Regions from separate parts of the Streptomyces sp. NPDC087420 genome, predicted to be linked through region 1. Evidence: riboswitches for the same ligand, from Rfam matches in the RefSeq annotation. Region 1 holds a riboswitch; each other region holds the start of a gene.
What was found. A riboswitch is a leader RNA that binds a small molecule or an ion and turns the genes downstream of it on or off. The one in region 1 is predicted to bind cobalamin.
Positions count from the first base shown of each region.

Region 2: another riboswitch for cobalamin. It lies ahead of ACIO1C_RS24220 (ribonucleoside-diphosphate reductase subunit alpha); the one in region 1 lies ahead of metE (5-methyltetrahydropteroyltriglutamate--homocysteine S-methyltransferase).
Region 3: another riboswitch for cobalamin. It lies ahead of ACIO1C_RS34420 (cobalamin biosynthesis protein); the one in region 1 lies ahead of metE (5-methyltetrahydropteroyltriglutamate--homocysteine S-methyltransferase).

Region 1 is NZ_JBIUXU010000001.1:791,159-800,587, forward strand. It holds gene ACIO1C_RS03370 (LysR family transcriptional regulator) at 1-719, opposite strand, end outside; gene ACIO1C_RS03375 (CbtA family protein) at 821-1,600, opposite strand; gene ACIO1C_RS03380 (CbtB-domain containing protein) at 1,622-1,840, opposite strand; gene metE (5-methyltetrahydropteroyltriglutamate--homocysteine S-methyltransferase) at 2,136-4,460, opposite strand; cobalamin riboswitch at 4,622-4,840, opposite strand; gene ACIO1C_RS03390 (ScbR family autoregulator-binding transcription factor) at 4,908-5,549, opposite strand; gene ACIO1C_RS03395 (type III polyketide synthase) at 6,030-7,169, shown strand; gene ACIO1C_RS03400 (cytochrome P450) at 7,171-8,511, shown strand; gene ACIO1C_RS03405 (cupin domain-containing protein) at 8,581-9,147, shown strand; gene ACIO1C_RS03410 (hypothetical protein) at 9,173-9,429, shown strand, end outside.
Region 2 is NZ_JBIUXU010000011.1:264,206-273,634, forward strand. It holds gene mctP (monocarboxylate uptake permease MctP) at 1-1,418, shown strand, start outside; gene ACIO1C_RS24215 (Uma2 family endonuclease) at 1,481-2,065, opposite strand; cobalamin riboswitch at 2,168-2,300, shown strand; gene ACIO1C_RS24220 (ribonucleoside-diphosphate reductase subunit alpha) at 2,444-4,885, shown strand; gene ACIO1C_RS24225 (ribonucleotide-diphosphate reductase subunit beta) at 4,885-5,913, shown strand; gene ACIO1C_RS24230 (DUF6584 family protein) at 5,807-6,418, opposite strand; gene ACIO1C_RS24235 (SMI1/KNR4 family protein) at 6,539-8,494, shown strand; gene ACIO1C_RS24240 (DUF2809 domain-containing protein) at 8,491-8,952, shown strand; gene ACIO1C_RS24245 (GlxA family transcriptional regulator) at 9,110-9,429, shown strand, end outside.
Region 3 is NZ_JBIUXU010000023.1:52,105-61,533, reverse strand. It holds gene ACIO1C_RS34430 (putative cobaltochelatase) at 1-247, opposite strand, end outside; gene ACIO1C_RS34425 (cobyric acid synthase) at 515-2,059, opposite strand; gene ACIO1C_RS34420 (cobalamin biosynthesis protein) at 2,056-3,156, opposite strand; cobalamin riboswitch at 3,394-3,542, opposite strand; gene ACIO1C_RS34415 (hypothetical protein) at 3,647-3,883, opposite strand; gene ACIO1C_RS34410 (anion permease) at 3,896-5,167, opposite strand; gene ACIO1C_RS34405 (class II aldolase/adducin family protein) at 5,337-6,032, shown strand; gene ACIO1C_RS34400 (alpha/beta hydrolase) at 6,198-7,325, shown strand; gene ACIO1C_RS34395 (hypothetical protein) at 7,548-9,059, shown strand; gene ACIO1C_RS34390 (ABC-F family ATP-binding cassette domain-containing protein) at 9,245-9,429, shown strand, end outside.

The DNA.
Region 1 (9,429 bases):
GTGGAGCGCGGCAGCACGACCACACCCTGGAGCGCGGCCACGTACTCCAGCTTCTCCTCGACCGTGCGGACGACAGGCACCGGCCGTGGGTCCTCGTCGGGCCTCCTGTGGGGCAGGTCCCGCCACTCGGGGACGGCGTCGGGGTCCTGGAGCAGCCGCTCGCCGGCCAGGTCGGCGATGCCGACGGCCTGCTTCCCCGCGAGCCGGTGCCCGCGCGGCAGGACCGCCACCCGCGGCTCGCTGAACAGCGGGCGCAGGCACAGGTCCTCGCGGTCGGCAGGCATCCGTACGAAGCTGAGGTCGACCCGCCCGTCGCGTACCGCCTGGGTCTGGTCGTCCCACGACGTCCGCAGGACGTCCACCGTCAGCCCCGGGTGGCGCGCGGTGAGGGCCTGGACGGCGGTGGTGACCGTGATGCCGGGCATGAACCCGACCGTCAGCCGGTCCGTGCCGCCCGCGGCCCGGAGCGCCCGGCGCCGCAGACCCTCGGCGGCGGCCAGCAGCGCCACGGCGTCCTTCCGCACCTGCTCCCCGGCGGGGGTGAGCGCGGTCGAACGCCGGTCCCGGGTGAGGAGCTGGACGCGCAGCTCCTGCTCCAGCGCGCGGATCTGGCGGGAGAGCACCGGCTGGGCGATGTGGAGCCGCTCGGCGGCCCGCCCGAAGTGCAGTTCCTCGGCCACCGCGGCGAAGTAGCGGAGCTTCCTCAGATCGACGTCCACGGCTCTCCCAGGTCGGACAGGTCGAATTGTCCTGATGCCCCCAGGATATGACGACCCCGGGGGCGCCTGGCGTACGGGACTGACGTCCCCTCCCGCGGTCCTCAGCCGGCGGTGGCGGTGGCCTTCGGCTCCACCCCCGACGCACCGGCGGGCACGCCGACCCGGTCCGTCCTCGGGACGAGGAGCCGCTCGGCGAGATGGCCGAAGAGGAGCCCGAACGTCGTCCACAGGGTGACCTGGACGGCGAGAGAGGACAGCCGGAACTCCCAGATCAGGGTGGCCGGGAAGTCCTTGGGCACCTCGTTGATCGCCGGCAGGAAGCCGTAGGCCAGTCCGACGGCGACCACGAAGGCGGCCCCGGCCGCCACGGTCGCGTTCCAGTTGCCCAGGCGCGGCGCGAGCCGCCGGCCGAGCAGGAGCGCGCCGGCCGTGAGCAGGAGACTCAGCACGATCATCAGGAAGTAGAGCGTCGTCCGCTTCCCGATGGTGTCGCCGTTGCCGACGGCGGGCGGGTTGGCCGGGTACTTGAGGAACGGCACGACGTACACCGTCAGCAGCGCGCCGACGGACAACAGGACAGCGGTCGCGCGCGGTCCGAACCGGCCGACGCGGCCCAGCGCGTAACAGAACGCCAGGGCGGCGATGCCCCCGACCGCGATGCCGAAGATCAGCACACCGGTGGCGAGGCCCGCGGTGGACTGGAGGGAACGGCTGACGAGTTCCTCGCCGCCGTGCTCGTGGCTGTGCGCCTCCTCGAACGCGATGGCCGCGTCCACGGAGGGCTCACCGAGCAGATAGGCGACAACGAGGGCGAGCACACCGGCCGCGAGGCCGGCGAGCATGCCGCGCACGAGCAGGGCGCGGACAGATACGGAGTTCATGAGAAGGGGTCTCCCGGCCGGTCAGTGGCAGGGGAAACCGAGCAGATGGCGTCCGTCGTGGACCCATTCGTGCACGCTCTCACCGGAGATGACCGACAGGGCGCCCTGTTCCGCGCCGACGAAGTAGAGCAGGACGAGCATCAGCACGCCGAAGAAGAGCGCCCACGGGGCTATCTCCTTGAGCGAGAGGGGAGTGAGAGCCGGTGTTGCGGCTGTCGCGGGGGCAGCGGAGTGTGCCATGGCCGAACCTCCTGGGGAACACGCGTCCCGATCGTGGTGCCTGAGACGAAGGTGCCGGGTCTGACTTCCCGCAGAGGTACGGGTACACAGTGGCGCGACCGTGCCGGATTCTCACCGGACTTCCGTCACACCGTCGTCATGTCCACGCGACCGTACCGTCTGCGGACCTGGACCGCCACAGCGCCTGACGGCGGCCGGGGCGGAACAGTTGGCCGGATGTCAGGAAACATCCGGTCTGTCCGCCCCGGCCGCCGCCGGGTCGTTCGTTTCCGGGGCCGGCCGGCCCCGGGTCGCGTCAGGAAGCGCTGGTGGGAAGGGTGCCCCGTACCTCACGGGCGGCCTCGACCAGGTTCTCCAGCGAGGCGCGCACCTCGGTCCAGCCGCGGGTCTTCAGCCCGCAGTCCGGGTTCACCCACAGCCGCTCCGCCGGCACCGCCTCAAGTCCCTTGCGCAGCAGGGTCACCGCCTCGTGGGCGGAGGGCACGCGGGGGGAGTGGATGTCGTAGACCCCGGGGCCCACCTCGCGCGGATAGCCGGCCGCCGCCAGTTCGTCGGCGACCTGCATGTGCGACCGCGCCGCCTCCAGGCTGATCACGTCCGCGTCCAGGTCCTTGATGGCCTGGACGATGTCGCCGAACTCCGCGTAGCACATGTGCGTGTGGACCTGGGTGGCCGGACGGACACCGCTGGTGGTGATACGGAAAGCCTCGGTCGCCCAGTCGAGATACGCCGGCCGGTCGTCCGCGCGCAGCGGCAGCGTCTCGCGCAGGGCGGGCTCGTCCACCTGGATGACCGAAGTCCCGGCCGCCTCCAGGTCGTTCACCTCGTCGCGCAGCGCGAGGGCGACCTGCCGGGCGGTGTCGCCGAGCGGCTGGTCGTCACGGACGAAGGACCAGGCCAGCATGGTGACGGGACCGGTGAGCATGCCCTTGACGGGCCGGTCGGTCACCGACTGGGCGTACGTGGTCCAGCGCACGGTCATCGGCTCGGGACGCGAGATGTCCCCGGCCAGGACCGGCGGGCGGACGTAACGGGTGCCGTACGACTGCACCCACCCCTGCCGGGTCGCGAGATAGCCGGTGAGCTGTTCGGCGAAGTACTGGACCATGTCGTTGCGTTCGGGCTCGCCGTGCACCAGCACGTCGAGGCCGGCCTTCTCCTGGAAGGAGAGGACCTCCCGGATCTCGGCCTCGATGCGCTCGTCGTACCCGGCGGTGTCGATGCGTCCCGCGCGCAGATCGGCGCGTGCGGTGCGCAGTTCGTTCGTCTGCGGGAACGAGCCGATGGTGGTGGTCGGCAGCAACGGCAGCCCGAGGTGCGCACGCTGGGCCGTCGCCCGCTCCGGGTACGGCGCGGCGCGGCGCCCGTCCGCGTCGGTGACGGCCGTCGCGCGGGCCCGTACCACCGGGTCGTTGGTGAGAGCTGACCCCGCGCGGGAGGCCAGGTCGGCCCGGTTCGCGGCCAGTTCGGCGGCGATCGTGTCGGTGCCCCGCGCGAGACCGCGGGCCAGCGTGACGATCTCCTCGGTCTTCTGGCGCGCGAAGGCGAGCCAGCGGAGGATCTCCGGATCGATGTCCCGCTCGGCCGTGACGTCGAGCGGGACGTGCAGGAGCGAGCAGGAGGAGGACACATCGACGCGGTCGGCGAGCCCGAGGAGCGTACCGAGGACCGACAGGGACTTCTCGAAGTCGTTGATCCAGATGTTGCGGCCGTTGACGACGCCCGCGACCAGGCGCTTGCCGGGCAGCCCGCCGACGGCCGCGAGGGCGTCGAGGTTGGCGGCGGCCGGTCCCGTGAAGTCGAGGGCGAGCCCCTCGACGGGCGCCCCGGCGAGGACGGGCAGGGCGTCGCCGAGCCGGTCGAAGTAGGAGGCGACCAGCAGTTTCGGCCGGTCGGTCAGCGCGCCGAGGCCCCGGTAGGCGCGGGTTGTGGCCTCCAGCTCGGCCGGGGTCCTGTCCTCGACCAGCGCGGGTTCGTCGAGCTGCGCCCACTCGGCGCCGGCGGCGCGCAGGTCGGCCAGGACCTCCGCGTACACCGGAAGCAGCCGGTCGAGCAGCGTCAGCGGCTCGAAGTCCGGGGCGACACCGGGGGCGGGCTTGGCCAGCAGCAGATAGGTGACCGGGCCCACGAGCACGGGGCGCGCCGTGAGGCCCAGCGCGAGGGCTTCCCCCAGCTCGGCGACCGGCTTGGTGGAATCGGCGGTGAACACGGTCTCGGGGCCCAGCTCGGGGACGAGGTAGTGGTAGTTCGTGTCGAACCACTTGGTCATCTCCAGCGGCGCGACCTCCTGCGTGCCGCGCGCCATCGCGAAATACCCGTCGAGGGCGTCCGCCGCGACGGCGGCGCGGTGGCGTGCGGGGATCGCGCCGACCATGACGCTGGTGTCGAGGACGTGGTCGTAGTACGAGAAGTCACCGGTGGGCACCTCGTGGACGCCGGCGTCGGCGAGCCGCCGCCAGTTCGTACGGCGCAGTCCGGCGGCCGTGTCGCGCAACGCGTCGGCGCCGACGGTGCCTTTCCAGTAGCCCTCGACGGCCTTCTTCAGTTCGCGGTTCTGGCCCTGGCGGGGGTAGCCGTGCACGGTCGCCCGTGCTGCCGCGGCTGCGGACTTGTCTGTCACAGAACTCTCCTTCGCGAGCGGTTCTCTGCCGTCCCGGGGACGGTCGAGGGCGCGAAAGGAGCGACACGTCGGAGGGGCCACGTCCCGGGTGTCCGGGTACGCGCGACCGCCTGACATGCACGCCGACCCGCCCACGAGGTCACCGGGATCTCCGTGCGCGGTGTTCGCGCGCGGGCAGTGGCAGGTCTTCGGACTCGTGGGCGCGTCTCGTCGGACAAGACACCTACTGGCCGTCGCTTCCCAGACCCGATCCGGATCCAGTGCTGATGACGGCGGTCGTTCCCACTCACCGCTGCGGGGCAGTCCCGGATTCCCACCGGGTTCCCTCTTACGACGCCGCTGCCTGGCTGACAGGGCGAACCAACTGCATACGTCACCCTATGCCCTCATGTGAAGCGCCGGGAGCCCCTTTCGTATTCCGGACGGCGGGAAGGCCCGCTCACCGGATCAGGCCGCCATGATCGCCTCTGTCACCCGCGCCCCGCGGTCGGGCGCGGTGTCGATGCTCGGCATCAGGCCCGGGACCGCGATGCTGGGCAGGATGTGTCCCCACAGTATTGATATCCGCCGCCCGAGATCCTCGCGATTTGTCAGCGCGCGGGACATCAGCTGGATGCCGGCGAACGCGCCGACCAGCAGTTCGACCGTGTCCTGCGGGCGCACGCTGGGGAGCAACTCACCCTGCGCGCGTGCCTCTTCCATCAGGGACACCAGATGGACGGGCCACTGGCGGAAGGGGCCGCTGTGGTCGACGCCCGGGGGAGCGCTCTGGTCCACGGTGAGCCGGACGCTTCCCCTGAGCAGCGCGTTGTCCAGGAGCCGGTGGGCCACCGCGAAGGTGATGTCGATGACTTCCTGGAGCTTGCAGGGCTGCGAAGGCACGGTGCCGAGCTGCACCTGCTCGTCCAGGACCGCCTGGGCCAGGGCTTCCTTCGACTGGAAGTGGAAGTACAGGGCGCCCTTGGTGACCTGAGCGCGCTCCAGAACCATGGTGAGGGTCGTGGAGGAGTAGCCGTACTCGTCGAAGACCGCGCCGGCCGCCTCCAGAATCGCCATGCGCGTCCTGATGGCGCGCTCCTGTGTTGCCATGAATGACCCTTCCGCGCAGCCGGGTTGACCAGCACAAAACAAACCGCCCAGCCCGTACTATAGGGCTCAACGACTCCCCGAATGTCTCTCCCGCGCCGAAACCTTGGGACGGAGAGAGGTCTCCGGGACTCGCGAGTCCCATGGTGTCACCGGTACAGGACGGCCGGTTTTCGGCTTCCGCCCCGTTCGGTGGACGGGTCGTGACCCACGGTCGCCGGACCGGTGGTGGCGCCGGACAGGCCCTAAGCGGCGCGATCGGGGACCGGGCGCCGCGCCCACGAACGGACGATGCGCCCATTTCGCGCTTACTTTCCGTAGTCATAGGTAAGATCCCTGACGGTCCTTCGGGTCCCGCCCCCTCGCTCCCCTGACACTCCTCCCAGGGGCCAGTTTCCGGCAGTTCCCCAGGTTGCGGGGTGGTGGGCCACCACAGAGTGTGGGCCGCAGTTCACAGCGAACACGAACGAAGGAGAGCGCGTCGTGGCCACTCTGTGTAAGCCCGATGTGTCGGTTCCCGAGCATGTGATCACCATGGAGGACACCCTCGCCCTGGCGCGGTCGCTCCACGCCGACCACCCGCAACTTCCCCTCGCGCTCCGGTTGATCGAGAACACCGGTGTGGCCAAGCGCCACCTCGTCCAGCCCATCGAGGAGACCCTCAGGCACCCCGGCTTCGAGGACCGCAACCGGCTGTACGAGTCCGAGGCGAAGGCACGGGTGCCCGCGGTGGTGAACCGCGCCCTGGACCACGCCGAGCTGCGTGCCTCCGACATCGACCTGATCATCTATGTCTCCTGCACCGGCTTCATGATGCCGTCGCTGACCGCCTGGCTGATCAACACCATGGACTTCCCCAGTCACACCAGGCAGTTGCCGATCGCCCAGCTCGGCTGCGCGGCGGGCGGCGCCGCCGTCAACCGGGCGCACGACTTCTGCCAGGCGTACCCCGACGCCAACGTGCTCATCGTGGCCTGCGAATTCTGCTCGCTCTGCTACCAGCCGACCGATCTCGGGGTCGGCTCGCTGCTCTCCAACGGCCTGTTCGGTGACGCGGTGGCCGCCGCCGTCGTCCGGGGCAAGGGCGGCACCGGCATCGCGCTGGAACGCAACGGCTCGCACCTCGTACCCGACACGACCGACTGGATCGCGTACAGCGTCCGGGCGACCGGCTTCCACTTCCTGCTGGACAAGCGGGTGCCCGGCACGATGGAACCCCTCGCCCCCGCCCTCCGCGCGATGGCGGTCCAGCACGGCTGGGACGCGGCGGCCCTCGACTTCTACATCATCCACGCGGGCGGGCCACGCATCCTGGACGACCTCAGTCACTTCCTGGAGGTCCCGCCCGAGGCGTTCCGCTTCAGCCGCGCCACCCTCACCGAGTACGGGAACATCGCCAGCGCCGTGGTCCTCGACGCGGTGCGCAGGCTGTTCGACGAGGGCGGTGTCGAGGACGGCGCCAGCGGGATCATCGCGGGCTTCGGGCCCGGCATCACCGCCGAGATGGCCCTCGGCCGCTGGTCCACCGACTCCCTCGCCGGCCCCGCGCTGTCCGAACGGCACGTCCTGGCCACCCCGGTCCACACCGACCGGCAGTCGCCCGCGACGGAACCGGTGAGCTGAGATGACCACCAACACACCGGAGACGGCGGCCCACACGCGGGACACCGCCGACACGGAGGCGCAACCGGAGGCGCAACCGGAGGCGGAACCCGAGCCCGAGTCCGCGCCGTCGGTCGCGGAGGCGGAGCCGGACGCGGAGCGGGACGCGGACTCACACCCGGTCCGGTTCTGGGCGGTGCCCCACCTGCCCGGGCTGGACTTCGACCCCTTCCTCGCCGAGCGGCTGCGCGAGGACCCGGTCAGCCGGATCAGGCTCCCCCACGGCGAGGGGTTCGCCTGGCTGATCACCCGGTACGAAGACGTCAAGCTGGTCACCGACGACACGCGCTTCAGCCGCCAGGCACTCGCCGGCCGCGACGTCACCCGGACGACCCCGCACTTCGTCACGCTCGACGCGGCCGTGGGTTTCGCCGACCCGCCCGACCACACCCGGCTGCGCCGCTCGGTCGACAAGGCGTTCACCTCCCGCGGTACCGCTCGCGTCGAGGAGCGCGCCCGGCGGACCATGGACGACCTCATCGACGGCATGCTGCGCGCGGGCGCGCCCGCCGATCTGATGGCACGGATCAACGGGCCGTTCCCCCTGGCCGTGGTCAGCGAGATCACGGGCGTGCCCGAGCACGACCGGCCCCTGATGGGGAAGTGGACGGAGTCGCTCCTGACATCGGCGTACAGCCGCGCCCACAGCGAGCGCGCCAGGGCGGAGGTCGGGGCCTACTTCACCGGCCTGATCGGCCGGCGGCGTACGAACGGCGGCGACGACCTCGCGGCGGTGCTGGCCGAGGCGGTGGAGACGGACGAGTTGACCCTCGAAGAAGCGGTCGCGACCGCCGTCCTCATCCAGATCGGCGGCGCCCACGCGGTCACCAGCAACAGCGCCACCATGCTCTACGCGCTGCTCACCCACCCCGACCACATGGCGCGGCTGCGCGCGGAGCCCGAGCTGCTGCCCGCGGCCGTCGAGGAGCTGCTGCGCTTCGTCCCGCACCGCGACGGCGTCGGCCTCGCCCGGATCGCCACCGAGGACGTGACGGTCCACGGGGTACGGATCCGGGCCGGCGAGGCCGTCTACGCCTCGTACCTCACCGCCAACCGGGACCCGGACGTCTTCACCGATCCCGGCCGGCTCGACTTCGACCGGGACCCCGCCCCGCATCTGGCCTTCGGGCACGGACCACACCACTGCGTCGGCCCGGCGCTCGCCCGGACGGCGTCCAGGATCATGATCGCGAGCCTGCTGGAGCGGCTGCCGCGGCTGCGGCTCGCCGTGCCGCGCGACGAGGTGCGCCGGCGGCGCGAGGCACTGATCCGCGGCCCCGAGGCGCTGCCCGTCCTCTGGTGAGCGGTCCGCCCGTACCCGTCCCTCCCCTTCCCTGCCGCCCATCCCTTCCGTCTCCTCCCGGAGGACCGCATGACCCTACTGACCCGCCGGACCGGGCTCGCGCGCCCCGAAGGCCTGGTCGTCCCGCCGGGAGGCGGCACGACCGTCCGTACCGCCTCCCAGGAGGTGACCTTCAAGGTCACCGGCGAACACTCCCGGGTCGCCTCCAGCTTCGAGGTCGTCGTCCCGCCGGGCTTCGACGTGGGCGCCCACCGGCACGCGCACAGCGAGGAGCTGTTCTACGTCCTCGACGGCGAGCTGGACGTGCTGGCCTTTGAACCACGGGTGCTGAGCGACGACTGGCGGCACTGGGAGTCCGCGTCGGGCCGCACGGTCGTACGGGCGACGGCGGGCACGGTCATCGTCGTCCCGCCGGGCTGTCCGCACGCGTTCGCCAACCGCGGCGACGGACCCGCGCGCATGTTCTTCCAGTCGTCCCCGCCCACGGACCACGAGCGGTACTTCGAGGAGCTGCTCGACATCCTCAAGCAGGAGGGCGCCCCGGACCCCGACGCCGTCAACGAGCTGCGCGTGCGCTACGACATCCAGCAGCTCACGCCCCTGCGGCACGACGCCCGGGGGGAAGCCCGGGTCTAGGAGACGACGGGTACGGGCACCGAGCATGGACGACGCACCGGTCACACGACACCCGCCCGCGCGGCCGTCCCGGCCGACGCGGTGGGCCGTCGCGGGGGTCCTGTGCGTCGTGCTCGCGCTGACCGTCGGCTGGTCGCTGATCGACGGCGCCCTCGACGACGACGAGCCCGTACGGGACAACACCGAGCTGGTGCTGGGGCCGGGCGACGACACACTCGTCCTGCGGGTGGTGGGCGAGGGCTGGCAGCTGAGCAAGGCGGGGAGCGATTCCGGCAGCGGCCT
Region 2 (9,429 bases), on a different contig from region 1:
CGGCGATCTACGCGGCGGGCGCGGCGGGCTTCTTCGCCGTGCCGTACACGATCCTCGTCTATCCGCTGATCTTCACCTTCCTCCCCCGGCTCTGGTCGGTGTCGCACAAGCACGGGTACGTGACCACCTCGGACTTCGTCCGGGGCCGGTTCGGCTCGAAGGGCCTGTCGCTGGCGGTCGCCGTCACCGGCATCCTCGCGACGATGCCGTACATCGCGCTGCAACTGGTCGGCATCCAGGCGGTGCTGGACGTGATGGGCGTCGGCGGCGGCGAGGACACGAACTGGTTCGTGAAGGACCTGCCGCTGCTGATCGCGTTCGCGGTGCTCGCCGCGTACACGTACTCCTCGGGTCTGCGGGCGCCCGCGCTGATCGCGTTCGTGAAGGACACCCTGATCTATCTGGTGATCATCGTGGCCATCATCTACATCCCGATCAAACTGGGCGGCTTCGACGACATCTTCGCGAAGGCGGGCGACGCGTTCGCGCAGAAGAACCCGGCGACCGGGGCGCCACGCGGCGCGCTCGCGCCGGGCGAGGCCCAGCAGTGGGGCTACGCGACGCTGGCGCTCGGCTCGGCGCTCGCGCTCTTCATGTATCCGCACTCGGTCACGGCGACGCTCTCCAGCCGCAGCCGTGAGGTGATCCGGCGCAACACCACGATCCTGCCGCTGTATTCGCTGATGCTGGGCCTGCTGGCGCTGCTCGGCTTCATGGCGATCGCCGCCGGGGTGAAGGTCGACAACGGGCAGCTGGCGATCCCGCAGCTCTTCGAGAACATGTTCCCCGACTGGTTCGCCGGGGTGGCCTTCGCGGCGATCGGCATCGGGGCGCTGGTGCCGGCCGCGATCATGTCGATCGCGGCGGCGAATCTCTTCACCCGCAACATCTACAAGGACTTCATCAAACCGGACGCGACCCCGGCGCAGGAGACGAAGGTCTCCAAGATGGTGTCGCTGCTGGTGAAGGTGGGGGCGCTGGCCTTCGTCCTGACGATGGACAAGACGGTCGCGATCAACTTCCAGCTGCTGGGCGGGATCTGGATCCTCCAGACGATGCCGGCGCTGGTCGGGGGCCTCTTCACCCGCTGGTTCCACCGCTGGGCCCTGCTCACGGGTTGGGCGGTGGGCATGCTGTACGGCACGATCGCGGCGTACGGCGTGGCGAGCCCGACGCAGGCGCACTTCGGCGGCTCCTCGAAGGAGATCCCCGGAATCGGCGAGATCGGCTACATCGGCCTGACGGCGTTCGTGCTGAACCTCGTGGTGAGCGTGGTCCTGACCTTCGTCCTGAAGGCGGCCAAGGCCCCGGAGGGCGTGGACGAGACCAGCCCGTCGGACTACACGGCGGACATCGGCGACCCCGGCGTGAAGAAGGACCTCCCCCTGGCTCCGGCGGACCCGGACCCGGTGCGCTGAGGGGCTGCGGGAACGCATGACACACGACGGGCCGCCGGAACCATCCGGCGGCCCGTCCGTCGTCAGCGCACCCATTCCTTGAGCTGCTCGGTCTCCAGGGTGATCCCCACGGGGTCAGGGAGCCTGACGTCCTTGCCGAACGGCACGGTGTGGGTGTTCTCGTACCTAGCGCCATCAGGCTCGCTGTAAACGGTCACTACGCAGCTGTCCCTGTCGATCAGCAGATAGACCGGGATGCCGGTCTGGGCGTACGCACGCGGCTTCTGCACGCGGTCCCGCTCGTCGGTGTCGGAGTCGTACGAAGTGACTTCGACGGCCATGAGGACGGGGGTGGGGTCGGCCCATTCTCCTTGGCCTGCGAAGACGCGGCTGGGGGCCAGCACACCGTCCGGGCGTGCCCTCCCGCTTCGGTACTCCTGTACCTGGAGCCCGCGATCGGGGTAGAGCCACAGCTCGGGCCGGGACTGCATGCAGATACGCGTCAGCCATTCGACGATGGTGTCGTGGTCCCCGTCCGGCACAACCCTGCTCCTGATCTTCCCGTCGATGAGTTCCAGCCGGATGCCCTCTATCGTCCGGGCCAGTATCCGGGTGGCTTCGTCGAACTCCTCGGGAAGGATCTGGGTCGTGTAATCAGGGGCTGTCATGACGCACCTCCTTGTCCCAACGACGATAGCGGAGAGGTCCGACACAGGCGGGCGAAGTGGGGCGCGACACAACATCTAGGGGGTGCTTCACCGTGCGCCCCCCAGATGTATGCTCAACCTCGTTGTCGACGCAGGGGAATCCGGTGTGAATCCGGAACTGTCCCGCAACGGTCTGCTGTGGTGTGCTTTGTCATACCCGTGAGTCCGAATACCTGCCGGCGACGCGTCCGGCTCGACCGAACCGGATGCCAGGACGTCCGGGCCCCGAGGCTGGGCCGGAGACGCCGTGGTTCGTGCTGCCCGGAGACGGGCCGTGCCGGATCCACGCGCCCCCGCTTCCCCGCCGACGGCCCAGAGCCGAGCGAGGGAGAGCACCACGTGACCATCGCGCCAGCCGATCCGGCTTCAGGCATCTCCGAGGTCTCCGCGCAGGAGACCGACGGACCCGGGACCGCGTTGTTGCGGCTCCTGACCGACCTGACCGCCGATCTGCCCGACACCGACCCCGGACGCGTCGCCGGCGCCGCGCTGCGCGGCCGCAACGCCCGGTCGGACGAGGCCGAGCTGCGCGAGCTCGCCACCGAGGCGGCCGCGGGGCTCATCTCCGAGGACCCGGCCTACTCCCGGCTCGCCGCCCGGCTGCTCACCCGTACCATCGCCGAAGAGGCCGCGAGCCAGGGCGCCGTGGCGTTCTCCGCGTCCGTCGCGGTGGGGCACCGCGAGGGCCTGATCGCGGACCGTACGGCCGACTTCGTCGCGCTGCACGCCGACTTCCTGGACGCGCTGATCGACCCGGACGCCGACGACCGCTTCGGCTACTTCGGGCTCCGTACCCTCTTCAGCCGGTACCTGCTCCGCCACCCGATCACCCGCAAGGTCGTCGAGACCCCCCAGCACTTCATGCTGCGCGTCGGCGCCGGTCTCGCCGAGGACACCGGCGTCCGCGCGCTGGAGGAGGTCGCCTCCCTCTACCGCCTGATGAGCCGCCTGGACTACCTCCCGTCCTCTCCGACGCTCTTCAACTCCGGTACGCGCCACCCGCAGATGTCCTCCTGCTACCTGCTGGACTCCCCGCTGGACGAGCTGGACTCGATCTACGACCGCTACCACCAGGTCGCGCGCCTGTCGAAGCACGCGGGCGGCATCGGCCTCTCGTACTCCCGCATCCGCTCGCGCGGCTCGCTGATCCGCGGCACGAACGGGCACTCGAACGGCATCGTCCCGTTCCTGCGGACCCTGGACTCCTCGGTCGCGGCGGTCAACCAGGGCGGCCGGCGCAAGGGCGCGGCCTGTGTCTACCTGGAGACCTGGCACGCGGACCTGGAGGAGTTCCTGGAGCTGCGCGACAACACCGGTGAGGAGGCCCGCCGTACGCACAACCTGAACCTCGCCCACTGGATCCCGGACGAGTTCATGCGCCGCGTCGAGGCGGACGGCGAGTGGTCGCTGTTCTCCCCCGCCGACGTGCCGGAGTTCGTGGACCTGTGGGGCGACGAGTTCGACGCCGCGTACCGCGGGGCGGAGGCCGCCGGCCTGGCCCGGAAGACCATCCCGGCCCGTGAGCTGTACGGCCGCATGATGCGTACGCTCGCCCAGACCGGCAACGGCTGGATGACCTTCAAGGACGCGTCGAACCGTACGGCCAACCAGACCGCCCTGCCCGGCAAGGTCGTCCACTCCTCCAACCTCTGCACGGAGATCCTGGAGGTCACGGACGACGGCGAGACCGCCGTCTGCAACCTCGGCTCGGTCAACCTCGGCGCCTTCGTGCTCGATTCGGGCGAGATCGACTGGGAGCGGCTGGACGAGACCGTCCGTACGGCCGTCACCTTCCTCGACCGGGTCGTGGACATCAACTTCTACCCGACCGAGCAGGCCGGCCGCTCCAATGCCAAGTGGCGTCCGGTGGGCCTGGGCGCGATGGGCCTCCAGGACGTCTTCTTCAAGAAGCGCCTGCCGTTCGACTCCGCCGAGGCCGCCGCGCTCTCCACGAAGATCGCCGAGCGGATCATGCTGGCCGCGTACGAGGCGTCCTGCGCGCTCGCCGAGCGCAACGGCCCGCTCCCGGCGTGGTCGGAGACCCGTACCGCCGCCGGCGTGCTGCACCCCGACCACTACGACGTCGAGCTGAACTGGCCGGAGCGCTGGGACGCGCTGCGCGCCCGCGTCGCGAAGAGCGGCATGCGCAACTCCCTGCTCCTCGCGATCGCGCCGACGGCGACCATCGCCTCGATCGCGGGCGTGTACGAGTGCATCGAGCCGCAGGTCTCCAACCTCTTCAAGCGCGAGACGCTGTCGGGCGAGTTCCTCCAGGTCAACTCGTACCTGGTCCAGGAGCTCAAGGACCTGGGCGTCTGGGACGCGCAGACCCGTGAGGCGCTGCGCGAGTCCAGCGGCTCGGTGGCCGGCTTCACCTGGATCCCGGCGGAGGTGCGCGAGCTCTACCGCACCGCGTGGGAGATCCCGCAGCGCGGTCTGATCGACATGGCGGCGGCCCGTACGCCGTTCCTCGACCAGAGCCAGTCGCTGAACCTGTTCCTGGAGACGCCGACCATCGGGAAGCTCAGCTCGATGTACGCGTACGCCTGGAAGAAGGGCCTCAAGACCACGTACTACCTGCGCTCGCGCCCCGCGACGCGCATCGCCCGCGCGGCGGGGAGCGCCCAGGCGGCGGCCACCGTGCCCGCGCCCGCCGGCGCGGCCGCCACCACCATCCCGCTCCAGCAGGCGTCCCCGGCCCCCGCGAACCCGATGGTTCCGGACGCGGACGCGATCGCCTGCTCCCTGGAGAACCCCGAGTCCTGCGAGGCCTGCCAGTAATGAGTTCCCCCGAGAAGAGTCCCGCCGAGAAGAACCTGCTCGACCCGGGCTTCGAGCTGACCCTGCGCCCCATGCGCTACCCGGACTTCTACGAGCGCTACCGCGACGCGATCAAGAACACCTGGTCGGTGGAGGAGGTCGACCTCCACTCCGACGTCGCCGACCTCGCCAAGCTCTCGCCCGGCGAGCAGCACATGATCGGCCGGCTGGTCGCGTTCTTCGCGACGGGCGACTCGATCGTCTCGAACAACCTGGTGCTGACGCTCTACAAGCACATCAACTCCCCCGAGGCGCGGCTGTACCTCTCCCGCCAGCTCTTCGAGGAGGCCGTGCACGTCCAGTTCTACCTGACGCTGCTCGACACCTATCTGCCCGACCCGGACGACCGCGCGGCGGCCTTCGACGCGGTGGAGGAGATCCCGTCGATCCGCGAGAAGGCGCAGTTCTGCTTCCGCTGGATGGACTCGGTGGAGAAGATCGACCGCCTGGAGACAAAGGCGGACCGCCGCCGCTTCCTGCTGAACCTGAGCTGCTTCGCGGCGTGCATCGAGGGGCTGTTCTTCTACGGAGCCTTCGCGTACGTGTACTGGTTCCGCTCGCGCGGTCTGCTGCACGGCCTGGCCACCGGCACCAACTGGGTGTTCCGTGACGAGACGATGCACATGAACTTCGCCTTCGAGGTCGTGGACACCGTACGCAAGGAGGAGCCGGAGCTGTTCGACGACGCGCTCCAGCAGCAGGTCACGGACATGCTGAAGGAGGCCGTCGAGGCGGAGTTGCAGTTCGGCCGCGACCTGTGCGGCGACGGCCTGCCGGGCATGAACACGGAGTCGATGCGCGAGTACCTCCAGTGCGTCGCCGACCAGCGCCTCCAGCGGCTGGGCTTCGCGCCGGTGTACGGCTCGGAGAATCCGTTCTCCTTCATGGAGCTCCAGGGTGTGCAGGAACTGACCAACTTCTTCGAACGCCGCCCGTCGGCGTACCAGGTGGCGGTGGAGGGGTCGGTCGGCTTCGACGACGACTTCTAGGCCGCTGTTGTACGACCGGGGCGCGCCCCGCCTCCGCTGCGGCGGGGGGGGGGCGCGCTTCTGGGAGCTTCCCGAGCAGGCCGAACGGCCGTGCGTCCCCCTGGGGTTCGTCCGCTGCGGCCGTCGGTACGGAGTCCCAGTCGACGGGCCGCCCGAAAGCGGCCGAGCAGGCGGTCCGTACGGCGGCCAGCTGCGCGGCGGCGAACGTGGAGGCGGCGAGCGCCTCGGGCCCGTGCCAGGCCAGCGCCCGCATGAGCCGCTCGGGGGTGGCGTACCGCGCCTCGAAGGCGGCGGTCTCGCCGGCGTCCCTGTCCTCTTCGAGGTACGTCCACCGCCCGGCCTCGGCACGGTCGCCGTAGAGCCGGTGGATGTCGGCGAGCCGGCGCCGGAGCGTCAGGTCGCACGGGTAAGAGGCGACGAGGCCGCGCAACCGCTGACGCGCCAGAGGTGTCCGCCCGGCGGCCAGGTCCGCCTCGACCCGCGCCAGGGTGTCTGTGGGTGCCATGCGCCCATGGTCGGTGAGCCGGCGGATCGAGGCGAAGGCTTTTCCGGGAGGGTGCGGGGCGGGCGCCGCGTTGTCAGGGGCGGGCGGCGCGTTGTCAGTGGGGCCGTACACGATGGGCACATGACGACGAACACGCGGCACGGCCGTCCCCACCCGGGCGAGGAGTTCGACTGGCGGCCGTTCCTGCGCGGGTGGAGCGCGGAGTCGGCCTCGGTCGATCCGGCCGTGGCGGACAGGCACGGGCTGCGTGAGGCGCGGGAGCGGCGGTGGCTCGGGTTCGAGCCGGCGGATCCGAAGGCCGTCGCGGTGTTGGAGGCGCGGGCGGGGCGTCCGCTGCCGCCGTCGTTCCGGGCGTTCCTGGAGGTCACCGACGGGTGGCGGATGATCGGCCCGTCGGTATGGCTGCTGGCACGGACGGAAACGATCCGGATCGACGGTGGCCCGGCCGATCCGGGGGTGATACGGAAGGAGCACGCCGGCCGGGACGACAAGAACGCCCGGGACGGGGCGGGGCCGGGGGGCCGGTCGCTGCGGCTCGCCGACGACTCGGCCCTCGTGGACGTGCTGCTCGACCCGCTGGACGTGGCGGAGGACGGCGAGTGGGCCGTGCGGGTCCGGTCGGCGTGGAGCGGCTCGGAGCCCGCCCGGTACCCGTCGTTCCGGGCGTACATGGAGTCCGCCCACGAGAGATTCCTCGCCGACGCCGCTGTCCGCGATCCCCACTTCGTGAGCCCCTGCACAGACGCCCTGGACGCGGACGTGGAGCGCGCACGGCGGCTGGCCCTGGCCGGTGATCCGGACGGGGCGTTGACGCTGCTGGCGCCGGCGGTGCGGGCCGGCCGTAAACGCGCGGCCTCGATCCAGAATCAGCTCGCCGTCCTGCTGGGCGGACCTCCGGCGGGCGGAGGATCCGCCGCGCGCTTCCCCGACTCGGCGTACACGGTGCGGGAGTTGCTCCCGATGAGATGCCGGGCCGCGGCAAAACGGGACTATTCCGGCGAGGGGCCCGAGCAGAAGTGGTTGCGGAAGGATTTCCCGGCGGTCGATCCCGCGGTGATCGAGTCGGTGTCGCACGCGGTCGCCGACGGCACGTACCGCCACACCGTCGAGGGTCCGTTCGGGGAAGCGGTGGCACGGGCATGGGAGCTCGCGCGCTGGGGTTCCGTGGACGAGGCGTGGGCGACGCTGCGCGACAGCATGCGGGAGTGGCGCCCCTACGACGAGGAGCACGTGGTCCCGCTGGGGCTCGTCGCGGACGGTGTGCTGGGGCCGCTGCTGACACCCCGGCGGGGACGGGAGTTGCTCTCGGCCTCGCACAGGGCCGCCGCGGCGGAGGCCGCCGTGGAGCCGGACGGGCTGGCGTGGCTGGTGGCGGAGGAGCGCGGGTTCCGGGCCAAGTGGTGGCTGGTGTTGGCGCGCGGAGTGGAGCCGACGGAGCTGCCGGGTCTCCTGGGCACCGGGCGCGGGCTGTCGCCGCATCCGGTGACGGAGGAGAGGCGGCGCGAAACGGCGTTCCCGCCGCCGGAGCCACCGCTGGTGATGAAGGACCGGCCGGGACAGTTGGTGGTCCCGCCCGTGTTCGCGAACGGGTTCCCCTCGGCGGCGGCGGTGGGCCGGGCCGGCACGGACACCGAGGCCGGGGGCTGGGCCTTCGCCCTGGTGGAGAGGGCAGGACAGGGAGTGATGCGGTCGCCCGCCCCGGCCGCGTCGGCGGTTTCCGGCGGCCTCGTCCTGAGTATGGGCAGCACGATGAACCTCGAACCGGACGCGCCGATTCTGCGGGTCACGGCCGCCGAGGCCGGGCGGATCGTGTGGGAGGTCACCGTCGGGCCGCCCGGGATCACCGAACCCGAGGCCCGGGGAGAGGTCCCGCCCGCCCTCGACCCCCGCCGCCGTCTCGCGACCGGGCCCGTCACGGACGACCCGGCCGCCGTCGACCACAGCGCACCGGCGCGGTGGCTGTGCGAGGCCCTGACAGCGGAGTTCGGGGTGTCGGTGAACCACGACGCGGTGGTGCTGGGCCGCCTGCACAGCCTGGAGGTCCCGCCGTGGTCCGGCTCTCCGCTCACGCCGTGATCCGTACACGGCTGACAGCTCTCGCGTGTGCCGTGTCGACCGTCGCCGCGGGGCTCGGGATCAGGGCGTGGGCGGACGGCGATCTCGCCAAGTACGCGGGCGACGCGCTGTACACCGCGCTCGTCCACACCCTCGTCGTGTGCGCCGTCCCCCGGGTACGGCCCCGCACCGTCGCCGTCGGCGCGTTCGTGTTCAGCTGCGCGGTCGAACTGCTCCAGCTCACCCCGGTCCCGGCCGGCCTCGCCGCGCGCAGCGGGCTCGCCCGGCTGGTGCTGGGTTCGACCTTCAACGCACCTGACCTGCTGTGGTACGCGGTCGGCGCCGGCGCGGCAGCAGTCCTGCACTCGGTGCCGGCGCGCTCGGCCCGCTCGGCGCCCGTCCGTCGCCCCGTGCGGCCTTCGGATCCCCCCTCCGGACCGTCGCGTGGCGCAACTGGCGGTCGATCGACAGATCCTTGAGGAGCCAGAGCAGGGCCGGGAGGGCCAGGAGGACGAACAGGGCCGTAAGGGCGACAAACGCCAGGAAGGTGTCCATGCATCCAGCGTCGTGGAGATGTTCGACAGAAGGCAGTGGCAGGACTGTCGTCGAACCTCGAATTACTGCCACACTGGTCGCATGATGAAAAACGTCGCCGCCGTCCTGCTCGACGGAGTCCACCCCTTCGAACTCGGAGTCGTCTGCGAGGTGTTCGGGCTGGATCGCAGCGACGACGGGCTGCCCGTCTACGACTTCGCGGTGGTCTCCGGGGAGGGGCCCGTGCTGCGTACCCACGCCGGGTTCACCCTCGGCTCGCTGGCCGGGCTCGAACGGCTGGAGGAGGCCGACCTCATCGCCGTACCCGCGGGCGACGCCTACGCGGTGCGCGAGTTCCCCGAGGAGCTGCTGGCGGCGCTGCGGCGTGCCGTGGACCGGGGCGCACGGGTGCTCAGCGTCTG
Region 3 (9,429 bases), on a different contig from region 1:
CGCTCTCGTGGGGTCCGTCAGGACACCGCGGATCGGGCGAGGCGGGATCGCAACTGAACCGGCACCCCGCCACCACGCCGACCTCGGGCATCAACGCGGACAGCGCCCGTACGGCGGTGCTCTTGGCGGTGCCCTTCTCACCCCGAACCAACACACCACCAACCGCCGGACTGACAGCGTTCAGCAGCAGCGCGAGCCGTAGATCGTCCATTCCGACGACAGCGGTAAACGGGAAAGGGGTACTCATGGGGCTCCTTGGAGTGCGGTCAGTACGTGTCGGACTACCGGCGGCAGGTGGCTCAGCCCCCACCGGCGCGAGGGGGTCGGGGTCGGAGGAGGCACGGGTGTCCGGACGTAAAGCGTCGCAACTCGCGCGAAGCGCGGTGACCACGCGGCGGAGCCGCATATTGATTGCAGCGCAGTCCGGACACCCGTGCCTCCGGAGGCCCCGGCACCCGTCCCGGACGACGCACCCGCGCCACAACGGCCGTCACGACGCCCCCGCCGGACGGCGTCACGGCGCACCCGGCGGAATGAACGGCAACCCCCCAGGAGCACCCCCCTCGATCAGCCGCCACAACGCGTCCGTGTCCGCGTGCTCCTCCACCAGGTCCCCCAGCAGATCGAGCTGTTCCTCCCGCAGCGCCCCGAAGCTCGTGTCCGGCGCCGGTACGAACCGCCGCCCCGCCTCCCGCGCGACCTCCACGAGAAACCGCCGCCGGAACGCGTCGTTCTCCAGCACCCCGTGCCAGTGCGTCCCCCGCACGGAACCCACCCGGCACCCGTCCACCGCCACCCCGCCCCCGTCGGAGACAAACGCCGAGCCGCCGCCGACCTCCGCGACCCCGTGGTGGATCTCGTACCCCTCCACGGGCTCACCGAGCGCGACGCCCACCGGCCGCCCCAGCGTCTTCTCGCGCGCGAACCGCACCCGTACCGGCAGAAGCCCCAGCCCCGCCACGACCCCGGCCCGCGACTCCACCTCGTCGTCGATCAGCTCGCCGAGCACCTGGTAGCCGCCGCAGATGCCCAGTACGGGACGACCCTCCGCCGCCCGCCGGGCCACCGCGTCCGCGAGGCCGCGCTCCCGCAGCCAGGCCAGGGCGCCCACGGTGCCGCGGGTGCCGGGTATGACGACCAGGTCCGCGTCGGCCAGTTCCTCCGCCCGGTCCACGAACCGCACGACCACCCCCGGCTCGGCCGCCAGCGCGTCCACGTCGGTGAAGTTGGACATCAGCGGTACGGCGCACACCGCGACGCGCAGCACGTCCTCGCCGTACGGGACGGACGCCGCGGACTCCCGTACCGACCCGCGGAGCGACACCCGCAGGCCGTCCTCCTCGTCGATGCCGAGCCCCGGCCGCCACGGCAGGACACCGAGGGTCGCCCGCCCGGTCAGACCGCGCAGCATCTCCAACCCCGGTTCCAGCAGGGAGACATCGCCCCGGAACTTGTTGACGACGTACCCCGCGACCAGCGCCTGGTCCTCGGCGCTCAGCAGCGCGGTCGTCCCGAAGAACGAGGCGAAGACCCCGCCCCGGTCGATGTCGCCGACCACGACGACCGGCAGGCGGGCGGCGCGGGCGATGCCCATGTTGACGATGTCGGTGCGGCGGAGGTTGATCTCGGCGGGGCTGCCGGCGCCTTCGCAGATCACGGCGTCGTACGTACGGCGCAGCTCGGCCAGGCACTCCAGTACGGTGCCCAGCAGCGCTTCCTGGCGGCCTCCGTGGTAGCCCCTGGCGCTCATCTCGCCGACCGGCCGTCCCATGAGGACCACTTGACTGCTCCGGTCGCCGCCCGGTTTCAGCAGTACGGGGTTCATCAGCGCGGTCGGCTCGACGCGGGCGGCCTGCGCCTGCATGGCCTGGGCCCGGCCGATCTCGGCGCCTTCGCGCGTCACGAACGAGTTGAGCGACATGTTCTGGCCCTTGAAGGGCGCGACTTTGACACCCTGCCGCACGAGCCACCGACAGACGCCCGCGGTGACGACACTCTTGCCCGCGTCGGAGGTGGTCCCGGCGATCAGCACCCCGCCCCCAAGCCCACCGCGCCTCACGACGGCCTCCCCACACCGGCACCGCCACCGGTGCCCACACCGCCACCGGCACCCGCTCCGGCAACGGCACCCGCACCGAAGCCCGCGCCGACGCCCCCGTCGGCCTTCGCCCTCGCTCCCGAAGCCGCCGCGTACGCGAACCGACCCGCCACGCACACCGCCAGCGCCAACCCGCTCACCCGCCGGGACAGCCGTACGGCCCGCTCGATGTCGGCGACTTCCACCGCCCGGCCGCCACCGTTCAGTACGGGGCGGTGCTCGACCCGGCCGCCGTAAGCAAGCGTTCCGCCCAGCCGTACGCCCAGCGCGCCCGCGAACGAGGTTTCCACCGGGCCCGCGTTGGGGCTCGGGTGCTTGCGCGCGTCGCGCCGTACCGCCCGCCACGCCCCGCGTGGGTTGCCACCCGCGACAACGGCCAGCGCGGCGGTCAGCCGGGCGCCGGGCCAGCCGGCCACGTCGTCCAGGCGGGCCGAGGCCCAGCCGAACCGGCGGTATTTCGGGGACTTGTGTCCCACCATCGCGTCCAGCGTGTTCACGGCCCGGAACCCGGCCAGCCCGGGGACCCCGGCCAGGGCGCCCCACACGAGCGCGCCCACCACCGCGTCGGAGGTGTTCTCGGCCACGGACTCCACGACGGCCCGCGCGATCTGCTGGGCGTCGAGGGACTGCGGGTCACGGCCGCACAGGTGCGGCAGCCGCTCCCGGGCCAGTTCGACGTTCCCGGCGCCGAGCGCCCGGCCGATGGCCCGCGCCTCGCGCGCCAGGGACGTACCGCCGACGACGGACCAGGTGGTCGCGGCCGTCAGCGCGACCGAGGCGACACCACGGCCCGCGAGCCCGGCAACTCCCGCCGCCCCGACCCCCGTACGCCCTCGCGCCCCGCGTCCCCGCACCCCGCGCCCCACCACCGCGCCCAGTCCGGCGGCCCCGCCCGCGCAGACCAGCGTGTGCAACGCGCCCCAGCCCCGGTGGTCCCGCCACAGCACGCGCTCCACGGCCCCCGCGGCCCGTCCGAACGCCGCGACCGGATGGCCCCGGCGAGGATCGCCCAGCAGTAGGTCGGCGAGCAGGCCGCCGACGGCCCCGTACGCGTGGATCCGCGCGGCGTCCCAGCCGGCCGACCGGGCCGGGTCCGCGCCCGCCCAGGCTCCGGCCCCGGAGGCAGCGGAAGCGGATGAGGAGGAAGCGACCGAAGCGGCAGAAGCGACCGAAGCGGCAGAAGAGACCGAAGCGGCAGAAGAGACCGAAGCGGCAGAAGTTGCGGCGCGGGCGGAAGCCCAAAGGTCGCGGCCAGGCATGGCGACGTGTCCTCACTCAGGGTCCGCGCCCCGGCTCGACGGAAACGCGGCGGCGAGAGTTCCTGGCTCCCGGGGACGTTTCCCCGAAGGGACACCGTGCCCGGTGACAGTGGCGGGACCGCGCCGGATTCGCACCGGCTTCCTCTGCTGCCGCCGTAATTGGCCCCGGCAGTCCACCACGCTGCGAGAACGCCCGTCAACCCGCCCTTGACCTGCGACGGGGCAGTGTGCGAAGCCCCACACGAAAGACCCGGGGGCCAGGCCCCCGGGTCTTTCGCCGTACGTACGGTCAGGCCACGATCAGGTAGATGCCGTACGCCACCGCCGCCGCGCACAGCGCGAAGCACGCGTAGGCGCCGGTGCGCGCCAGGGCCACGGAGCCACCTGCGGACCCCCCGGCCGACTCCGAGGCCGATTCCTGCTTGGCCAATGCCACGATGCCGAGGGTGAACAGGCCCACCAGACCGATGGTGGACACGAGGCTGACGCCGAACACGGAGCCGAGGGCTGCCCAGTCGATTTTCATGTGATCGCTTCCTTAGACCGTGGCGGTTCGCGCCGACTCGCCGGCGACGGCGGGCGGGGCGGGCAGGGCGACAGGCCCGGGGATGGTGGTCGTCAGACCGGCGGTAGCGACGTCCACGGACGCGATGTCCGCCACCGTCAGACCGGAAGCGGGGATGTCCACCCCCACGTTCACCGGCACCACGTCGGCCCCCGTCACGTTCGTGTGGTCCACCGGCCGGCGCCGCGACGCGAGCCAGATCGCACCGGAGACGGCGACGAGCAGGATCGCCACGACGGTGACGCCCCAGGTGCCGTGGCCGGTCAGGAACTCCGCCCCGGCGGCGACCAGACCCGCGGCGGGCAGGGTCAGCCCCCAGGCGATGAACATCCGGGTCGCGGTCGACCACCGGACGACCCCGCCCTTGCGGCCCAGCCCGGCGCCCATCACGGCACCGGAGCAGGACTGCGTGGTGGAGAGCGAGAAGCCGAGGTGCGAGGAGGCCAGGATGACCGTCGCGGCGCTGGTCTGGGCGGCGAAGCCCTGCTGCGGGCGCAGGTCGGTGAGGCCGGTGCCCATGGTCTTGATGATGCGCCAGCCACCGAGGTACGTGCCGAGCGCGATCGCCGTGCCCGCCGAGACGATGACCCACAGCGGCGGGTTGGAGCCGGGGGAGAGGACCCCGCCGGTGACCAGCGCCAGCGTGATGACGCCCATGGTCTTCTGCGCGTCGTTGGTGCCGTGGGCGAGGGAGACCAGGCCGGCGGAGGCGATCTGCCCGGCCCGGAAGCCCTTGGCCGTGGCCTTCTCGTCCGTACGGGCGCTGACGCGGTACGTCAGCCGGGTGGCGAGCATGGCCGCGAGCCCCGCGACGAGCGGGGCGGCGAGCGCCGGGATCAGGACCTTGGTGATGACGACGCCGCCGTTGACACCGGAGGTGCCGACGGACATCAGGGTGGCGCCGATGAGGCCGCCGAACAGGGCGTGGGAGGAGCTCGACGGGAGCCCCAGCAGCCACGTGAAGAGATTCCAGATGATCGCGCCGACCAGCGCCGCGAAGATCACTTCCGTACGGATGCCCGATTCGTTGATGAGTCCGCCGGAGATCGTCTTGGCGACCTCCACGGACAGGAACGCGCCGACGAGATTCAGGACGGCGGACATCGCCACCGCCGTCTTGGGCTTCAGGGCGCCGGTCGAGATGGTCGTCGCCATCGCGTTGGCGGTGTCGTGGAAACCGTTCGTGAAATCGAACACGAGAGCCGTCGCGATCACGATCGCGAGCAGCAGCGTGAAGTGTTCCATTTACCCAGGCAATCGTTCGACGTCGGTGGCCACGGTGAACGTAAGGATGCAGGGTGAACGGAAGGTTAACTAGGGAGGTACTCGGGGTGTCTCTCCTGAAGGGCTCTCCGGTCACCCTGATTTGTTGTCCGACCTGCCCTTTTTCCGCCCCGCCTGACAAGATCGTCATATGACGGATCATCTGACCGGACGGGCCGCGGAGCGCCCCGCCGAGGGGCATGGGGACGCGCGCGACCGGGCCTGGGCGGAGCTGGTGGCGACCGCGCGCAGGACCACCGCGGAAGGGCTCGTCGTGGGCACGTCGGGCAATGTCTCCGTACGGGTCGGGGACGAAGTCCTCGTCACCCCGAGCGGGGTGCCGTACGACCGTCTCACGGCCGGCGACCTGGTCGCCGTCGACCTCTCGGGACGCCAGGTCTCGGGCCGTCTCGGCCCGACGAGCGAGCTGCCGCTCCACCTGGAGATCTACCGCACCACGGACGCCTCCGCCGTGGTCCACACCCACGCCGTCCACGCCACCGCCGTCTCGACCCTCGTCACCGAACTGCCGCTGATCCACTACATGGCGGCGGCCCTCGGCGGCCCGGTGCGGGTGGCTCCCTACGCCACGTACGGCACGCCCGAACTGGCCGCGCACATGCTCGATGCCCTGCGCGACCGTACGGGCTGCCTGCTCCGGAACCACGGAACCGTCACCTACGGCGACTCCCTCGACCGGGCGTACGACCGCACGGCCCAGCTGGAGTGGATGTGCCGCGTCTGGCTCACGGCGTCCTCGGTCCCCGGCCGCACCCCGGCCCTGCTCTCCGAGGCCCAGGTCGCCGAGGTCGGCGAGAAGCTCAAGGGCTACGGCCAGAAGCCCTGAGGCCCGGAAGCCCTGAGGCTCTGAGGCCCGAAAGCCCTGAGGCCCGGAATCGCTGAGGCCCTGAGGCCCAAGAGCCGGGGCGACATCCCCGGCAGCCGCCACGTCCGCAGCCCTGACGGCCCACGCCCGGTGGCCGTCCGCCGCCGTCGTACCGACACTGAGGAGATGCGCCCGGCAACTGTGACGGCAGCGGCCGTCTCCACACTCATCGGTGTCGGCGCGGCCGCGGTGGCGGCCGGCCGGTACGCCAGCGATGCCGCGCTCAAGGCATCGCCCGGGCGCTCCCTGCCCGGCGACCCCTGGCTGACCGTGCACGCCACGGCCGCCGGACACGTCACCCTGACCCGCTGCCTCGCCTCCGTGCGGCCCGGGACGTACGGCCTTGAGGCGCCCGGCCTCCACGCGGTCGTCGGGCCCGTCCTCGACGGGGAGGCGCGCGACGCCGACACCGTCGTACGGCGGCTGGAGCGCGTCAGCCGGGGCACCCTCGCCCCCGGCGCGCGCGTGCGGCTCACCCCCCAGCTGTACAGCGGCGATCCCACCACGGCCCTCGGGATCGACCACAAGGACGTGCTGATCCCGGGTGAACTGGGCGCGCTGCCCGCGTGGTTCGTACCGGGGGACCGCGAGACCTGGGTGATCACCACCCACGGCCTGGGCACCACCCGCGAGCACCCGCTGAACCTCCTGCCGTTCCTCACCGGCCAGCAGTTCCCGGTGCTCGACCTCGCCTACCGGGGCGACGCGGGCGCGCCCCGCTCCCCGGACGGCCTCGGGCACCTCGGCGACTCCGAATGGCGCGATCTCGACGCGGCGATCCGCTACGCCGTCCGGTACGGCGCCGAGCGGGTGATCCTGTACGGCTGGTCCACCGGCGCCTCCATGGCGCTGCGCGCCGCGGCGGACTCCACGCTCACCGCGCGGATCTCCGGCCTGGTGCTGGACTCGCCGGTGCTCGACTGGGAGTCCACGCTGCGGGCGCTCGCCTCGGCCCGCCGGGTCCCGGCGGCGCTGATGCCGCTCGCCGTCAGGGCGGCCCAGGGGAGCACCGGACTGCACGGGAACCGGCTGCGCCAGGCCGCGGACCCCCGGAACCTGCGGGTCCCCACCCTGATCTTCCACGGCCCCGGCGACATCCTCACGCCGTGGGAACCCGCCCGCGCCCTCGCCGCCCACCGGCCGGAGCTGATCTTCCTTCACCCCGTGGCGCACGCCCCGCACGGCGCGATGTGGAACGCCGATCCCGAGGACTACGAGGAAACCCTCCGCCGCTTCCTCGTCCCCCTGATGTAGCGGACGCGGATGTGACGGACGCGGATGCAACGGATGCGGATGAGACGCGGATGGAGCGGACGCACCACCCCGCGAACCGCCCCCGCCGGGACTCCGGAAGCGCGCTTTCACCCCATCCGTACCACTCCGTTGAGCTCGTGTGAGGGGCTCCCTCCACCGGGTCAGGAGCGAGGGGAGAGGTTCCGTTTGGGCTTTCGGGCAGTCACCGGGAAGACTGCCCCCGTGACGTCCCGAAAGCCTGATGAGCAATTGGCGCGCAACTCCAGACTCCGACTTGTCACCCCGAGGCCGTTGACCACGGCACGACGGGCTGTGACCGACGGGCGCAGCCGCCCCGCACCCCGGCCGCCCGAGGGCACTCCGCCACCGGCGGAGCTGGCCCGCCAGGCGAGGGCCGTCCTCGCCGACGCCGTACGGATCGCCCGCTGGGCGGCCGCCGACCGTGACCCCGGAGCGGGTCATCTCGCCGCGCACACCCAGGAACGGGCCTCGGCCGCGCTGGACCTGACGGCGGAACAGGTCCGGGCGAGCTGGGACCGCGCCCGGCTGGCCGGACTGGTCGAGCTGCACGGCGGGACCGTGCGCCCCGGCTGGCGGCTCCAGGCCTGGGACCGCGACGACAGCGCCGTCCTGCGCGGCTGGGTGGCGCTCTTCGACGCCTGGTCGCTCGTCCACCCCGCCCCTGAGGACGTCGCCCCGGCGACCGTCGCCGAGGTGGTCGAGGCCGTCCCGCAGGTGCTCTCCCTGTTGCAGCTGTCCGCCGGCCCCGTGACCGCCCCGGCGCTGCTGGACCTGCTCCAGCAGCGCGTCGCGGAACTCCACGAGGAGCGCTGCGAGGTACCGGAGGTGCCGTACGGCCCCGACGGCGCGGAAGCGTCCGGCGCGCCCGCCCCGGCGGACGACGCGACGGAGCCGGCGGACGACGCGACGGAACCGGCCCCCGACGCCACGGACGCTCCGGAGGTCTCCGGCGCCACGGACGCACCGGACGGGTCCGACGTCCCCGCCGAGGTGCCGCTGCCTCCGCTCCTCGACTGGGCCCTGGAGGGCCTGGCCGCCGTCGGCGCGCTGACGCTGGGCAAGGGCCAGGCCACCCTCACCCCCCTCGGCAACTGGGCGGTCTGGGTCAAGCTGGAGCAGATCTGCGTCGCCGCCCAGAGCCCCGCGGGCAACATCGAGCAGCACGCCCAGGACATGCTCCGCGGCTGCGCCCGGCTCACCCCGGGACCGGCGCGCGCCGAATACCGCGCCTGGCTCGCCGCGCGCACCGTCGGGAGCGCCATCATCGAACTGCTCGCCGTCGCCCGCGGCGAGGACGCGCTGCTGCGCGGTCTCGCCTTCGAGGCGCTGCGGGTCGTCGGAGCGCCCGCCGAGCCGTCGGTGCGGGCCGCGGTGAACGACACGTCCCTGCGGCCGTACGCGCTCCTCTGGCTGGCGGAGTACGAGGGCGCCGACCCCGACGACGCCGCCGACGTCCTGACCCGTGAGGAGGCGACCTGGCTCTGGGTCGACACGGCGGCGGCCGTCGCCGACCACGGGGAGACCGACCTGCTGGTACGGCACCTGGAGTCCGCCGTGCAGGGCACGGTGCCCGCGCTGCTCAGGGAGGTCAGGGCCATCGGCCATCCCCGTACGGTCCAGGTCCTGGTCGCCCTCGCCGCCGCACACCCGGACCCGGCCCTCGCCAAGGCCGTGCGCCGGGCCGCGTTCCAGGTGCACACCGGGGGCGCGTGAGCCCCAGCCCGTCCGGACGGGCGGGAACGCCCCGCCCGTCCGGCGGGGCGCCCCCGCCCAGACAAAGCAGTTGCGTGGCCCCGGTAGACTGGTGGCTATGGCACTTCTCCTTGTGCATTAGCCGGCGTCGAAGACTCTCCTCCGCCTGCCCTCTTCCGCCGTCCATACCGCCTTGGAGTCTTTCCGTGATCACCGCAACCGGCGTAGAACTGCGCGCCGGCGCCCGCGTCCTCATCGAGTCCGCCTCGTTCCGTATCGCCAAGGGAGACCGCATCGGTCTTGTCGGGCGCAACGGGGCGGGCAAGACCACCCTCACCAAGTGCCTCGCCGGCGAGGGGATCCCGGCCGCCGGGTCCATCACCCGCTCCGG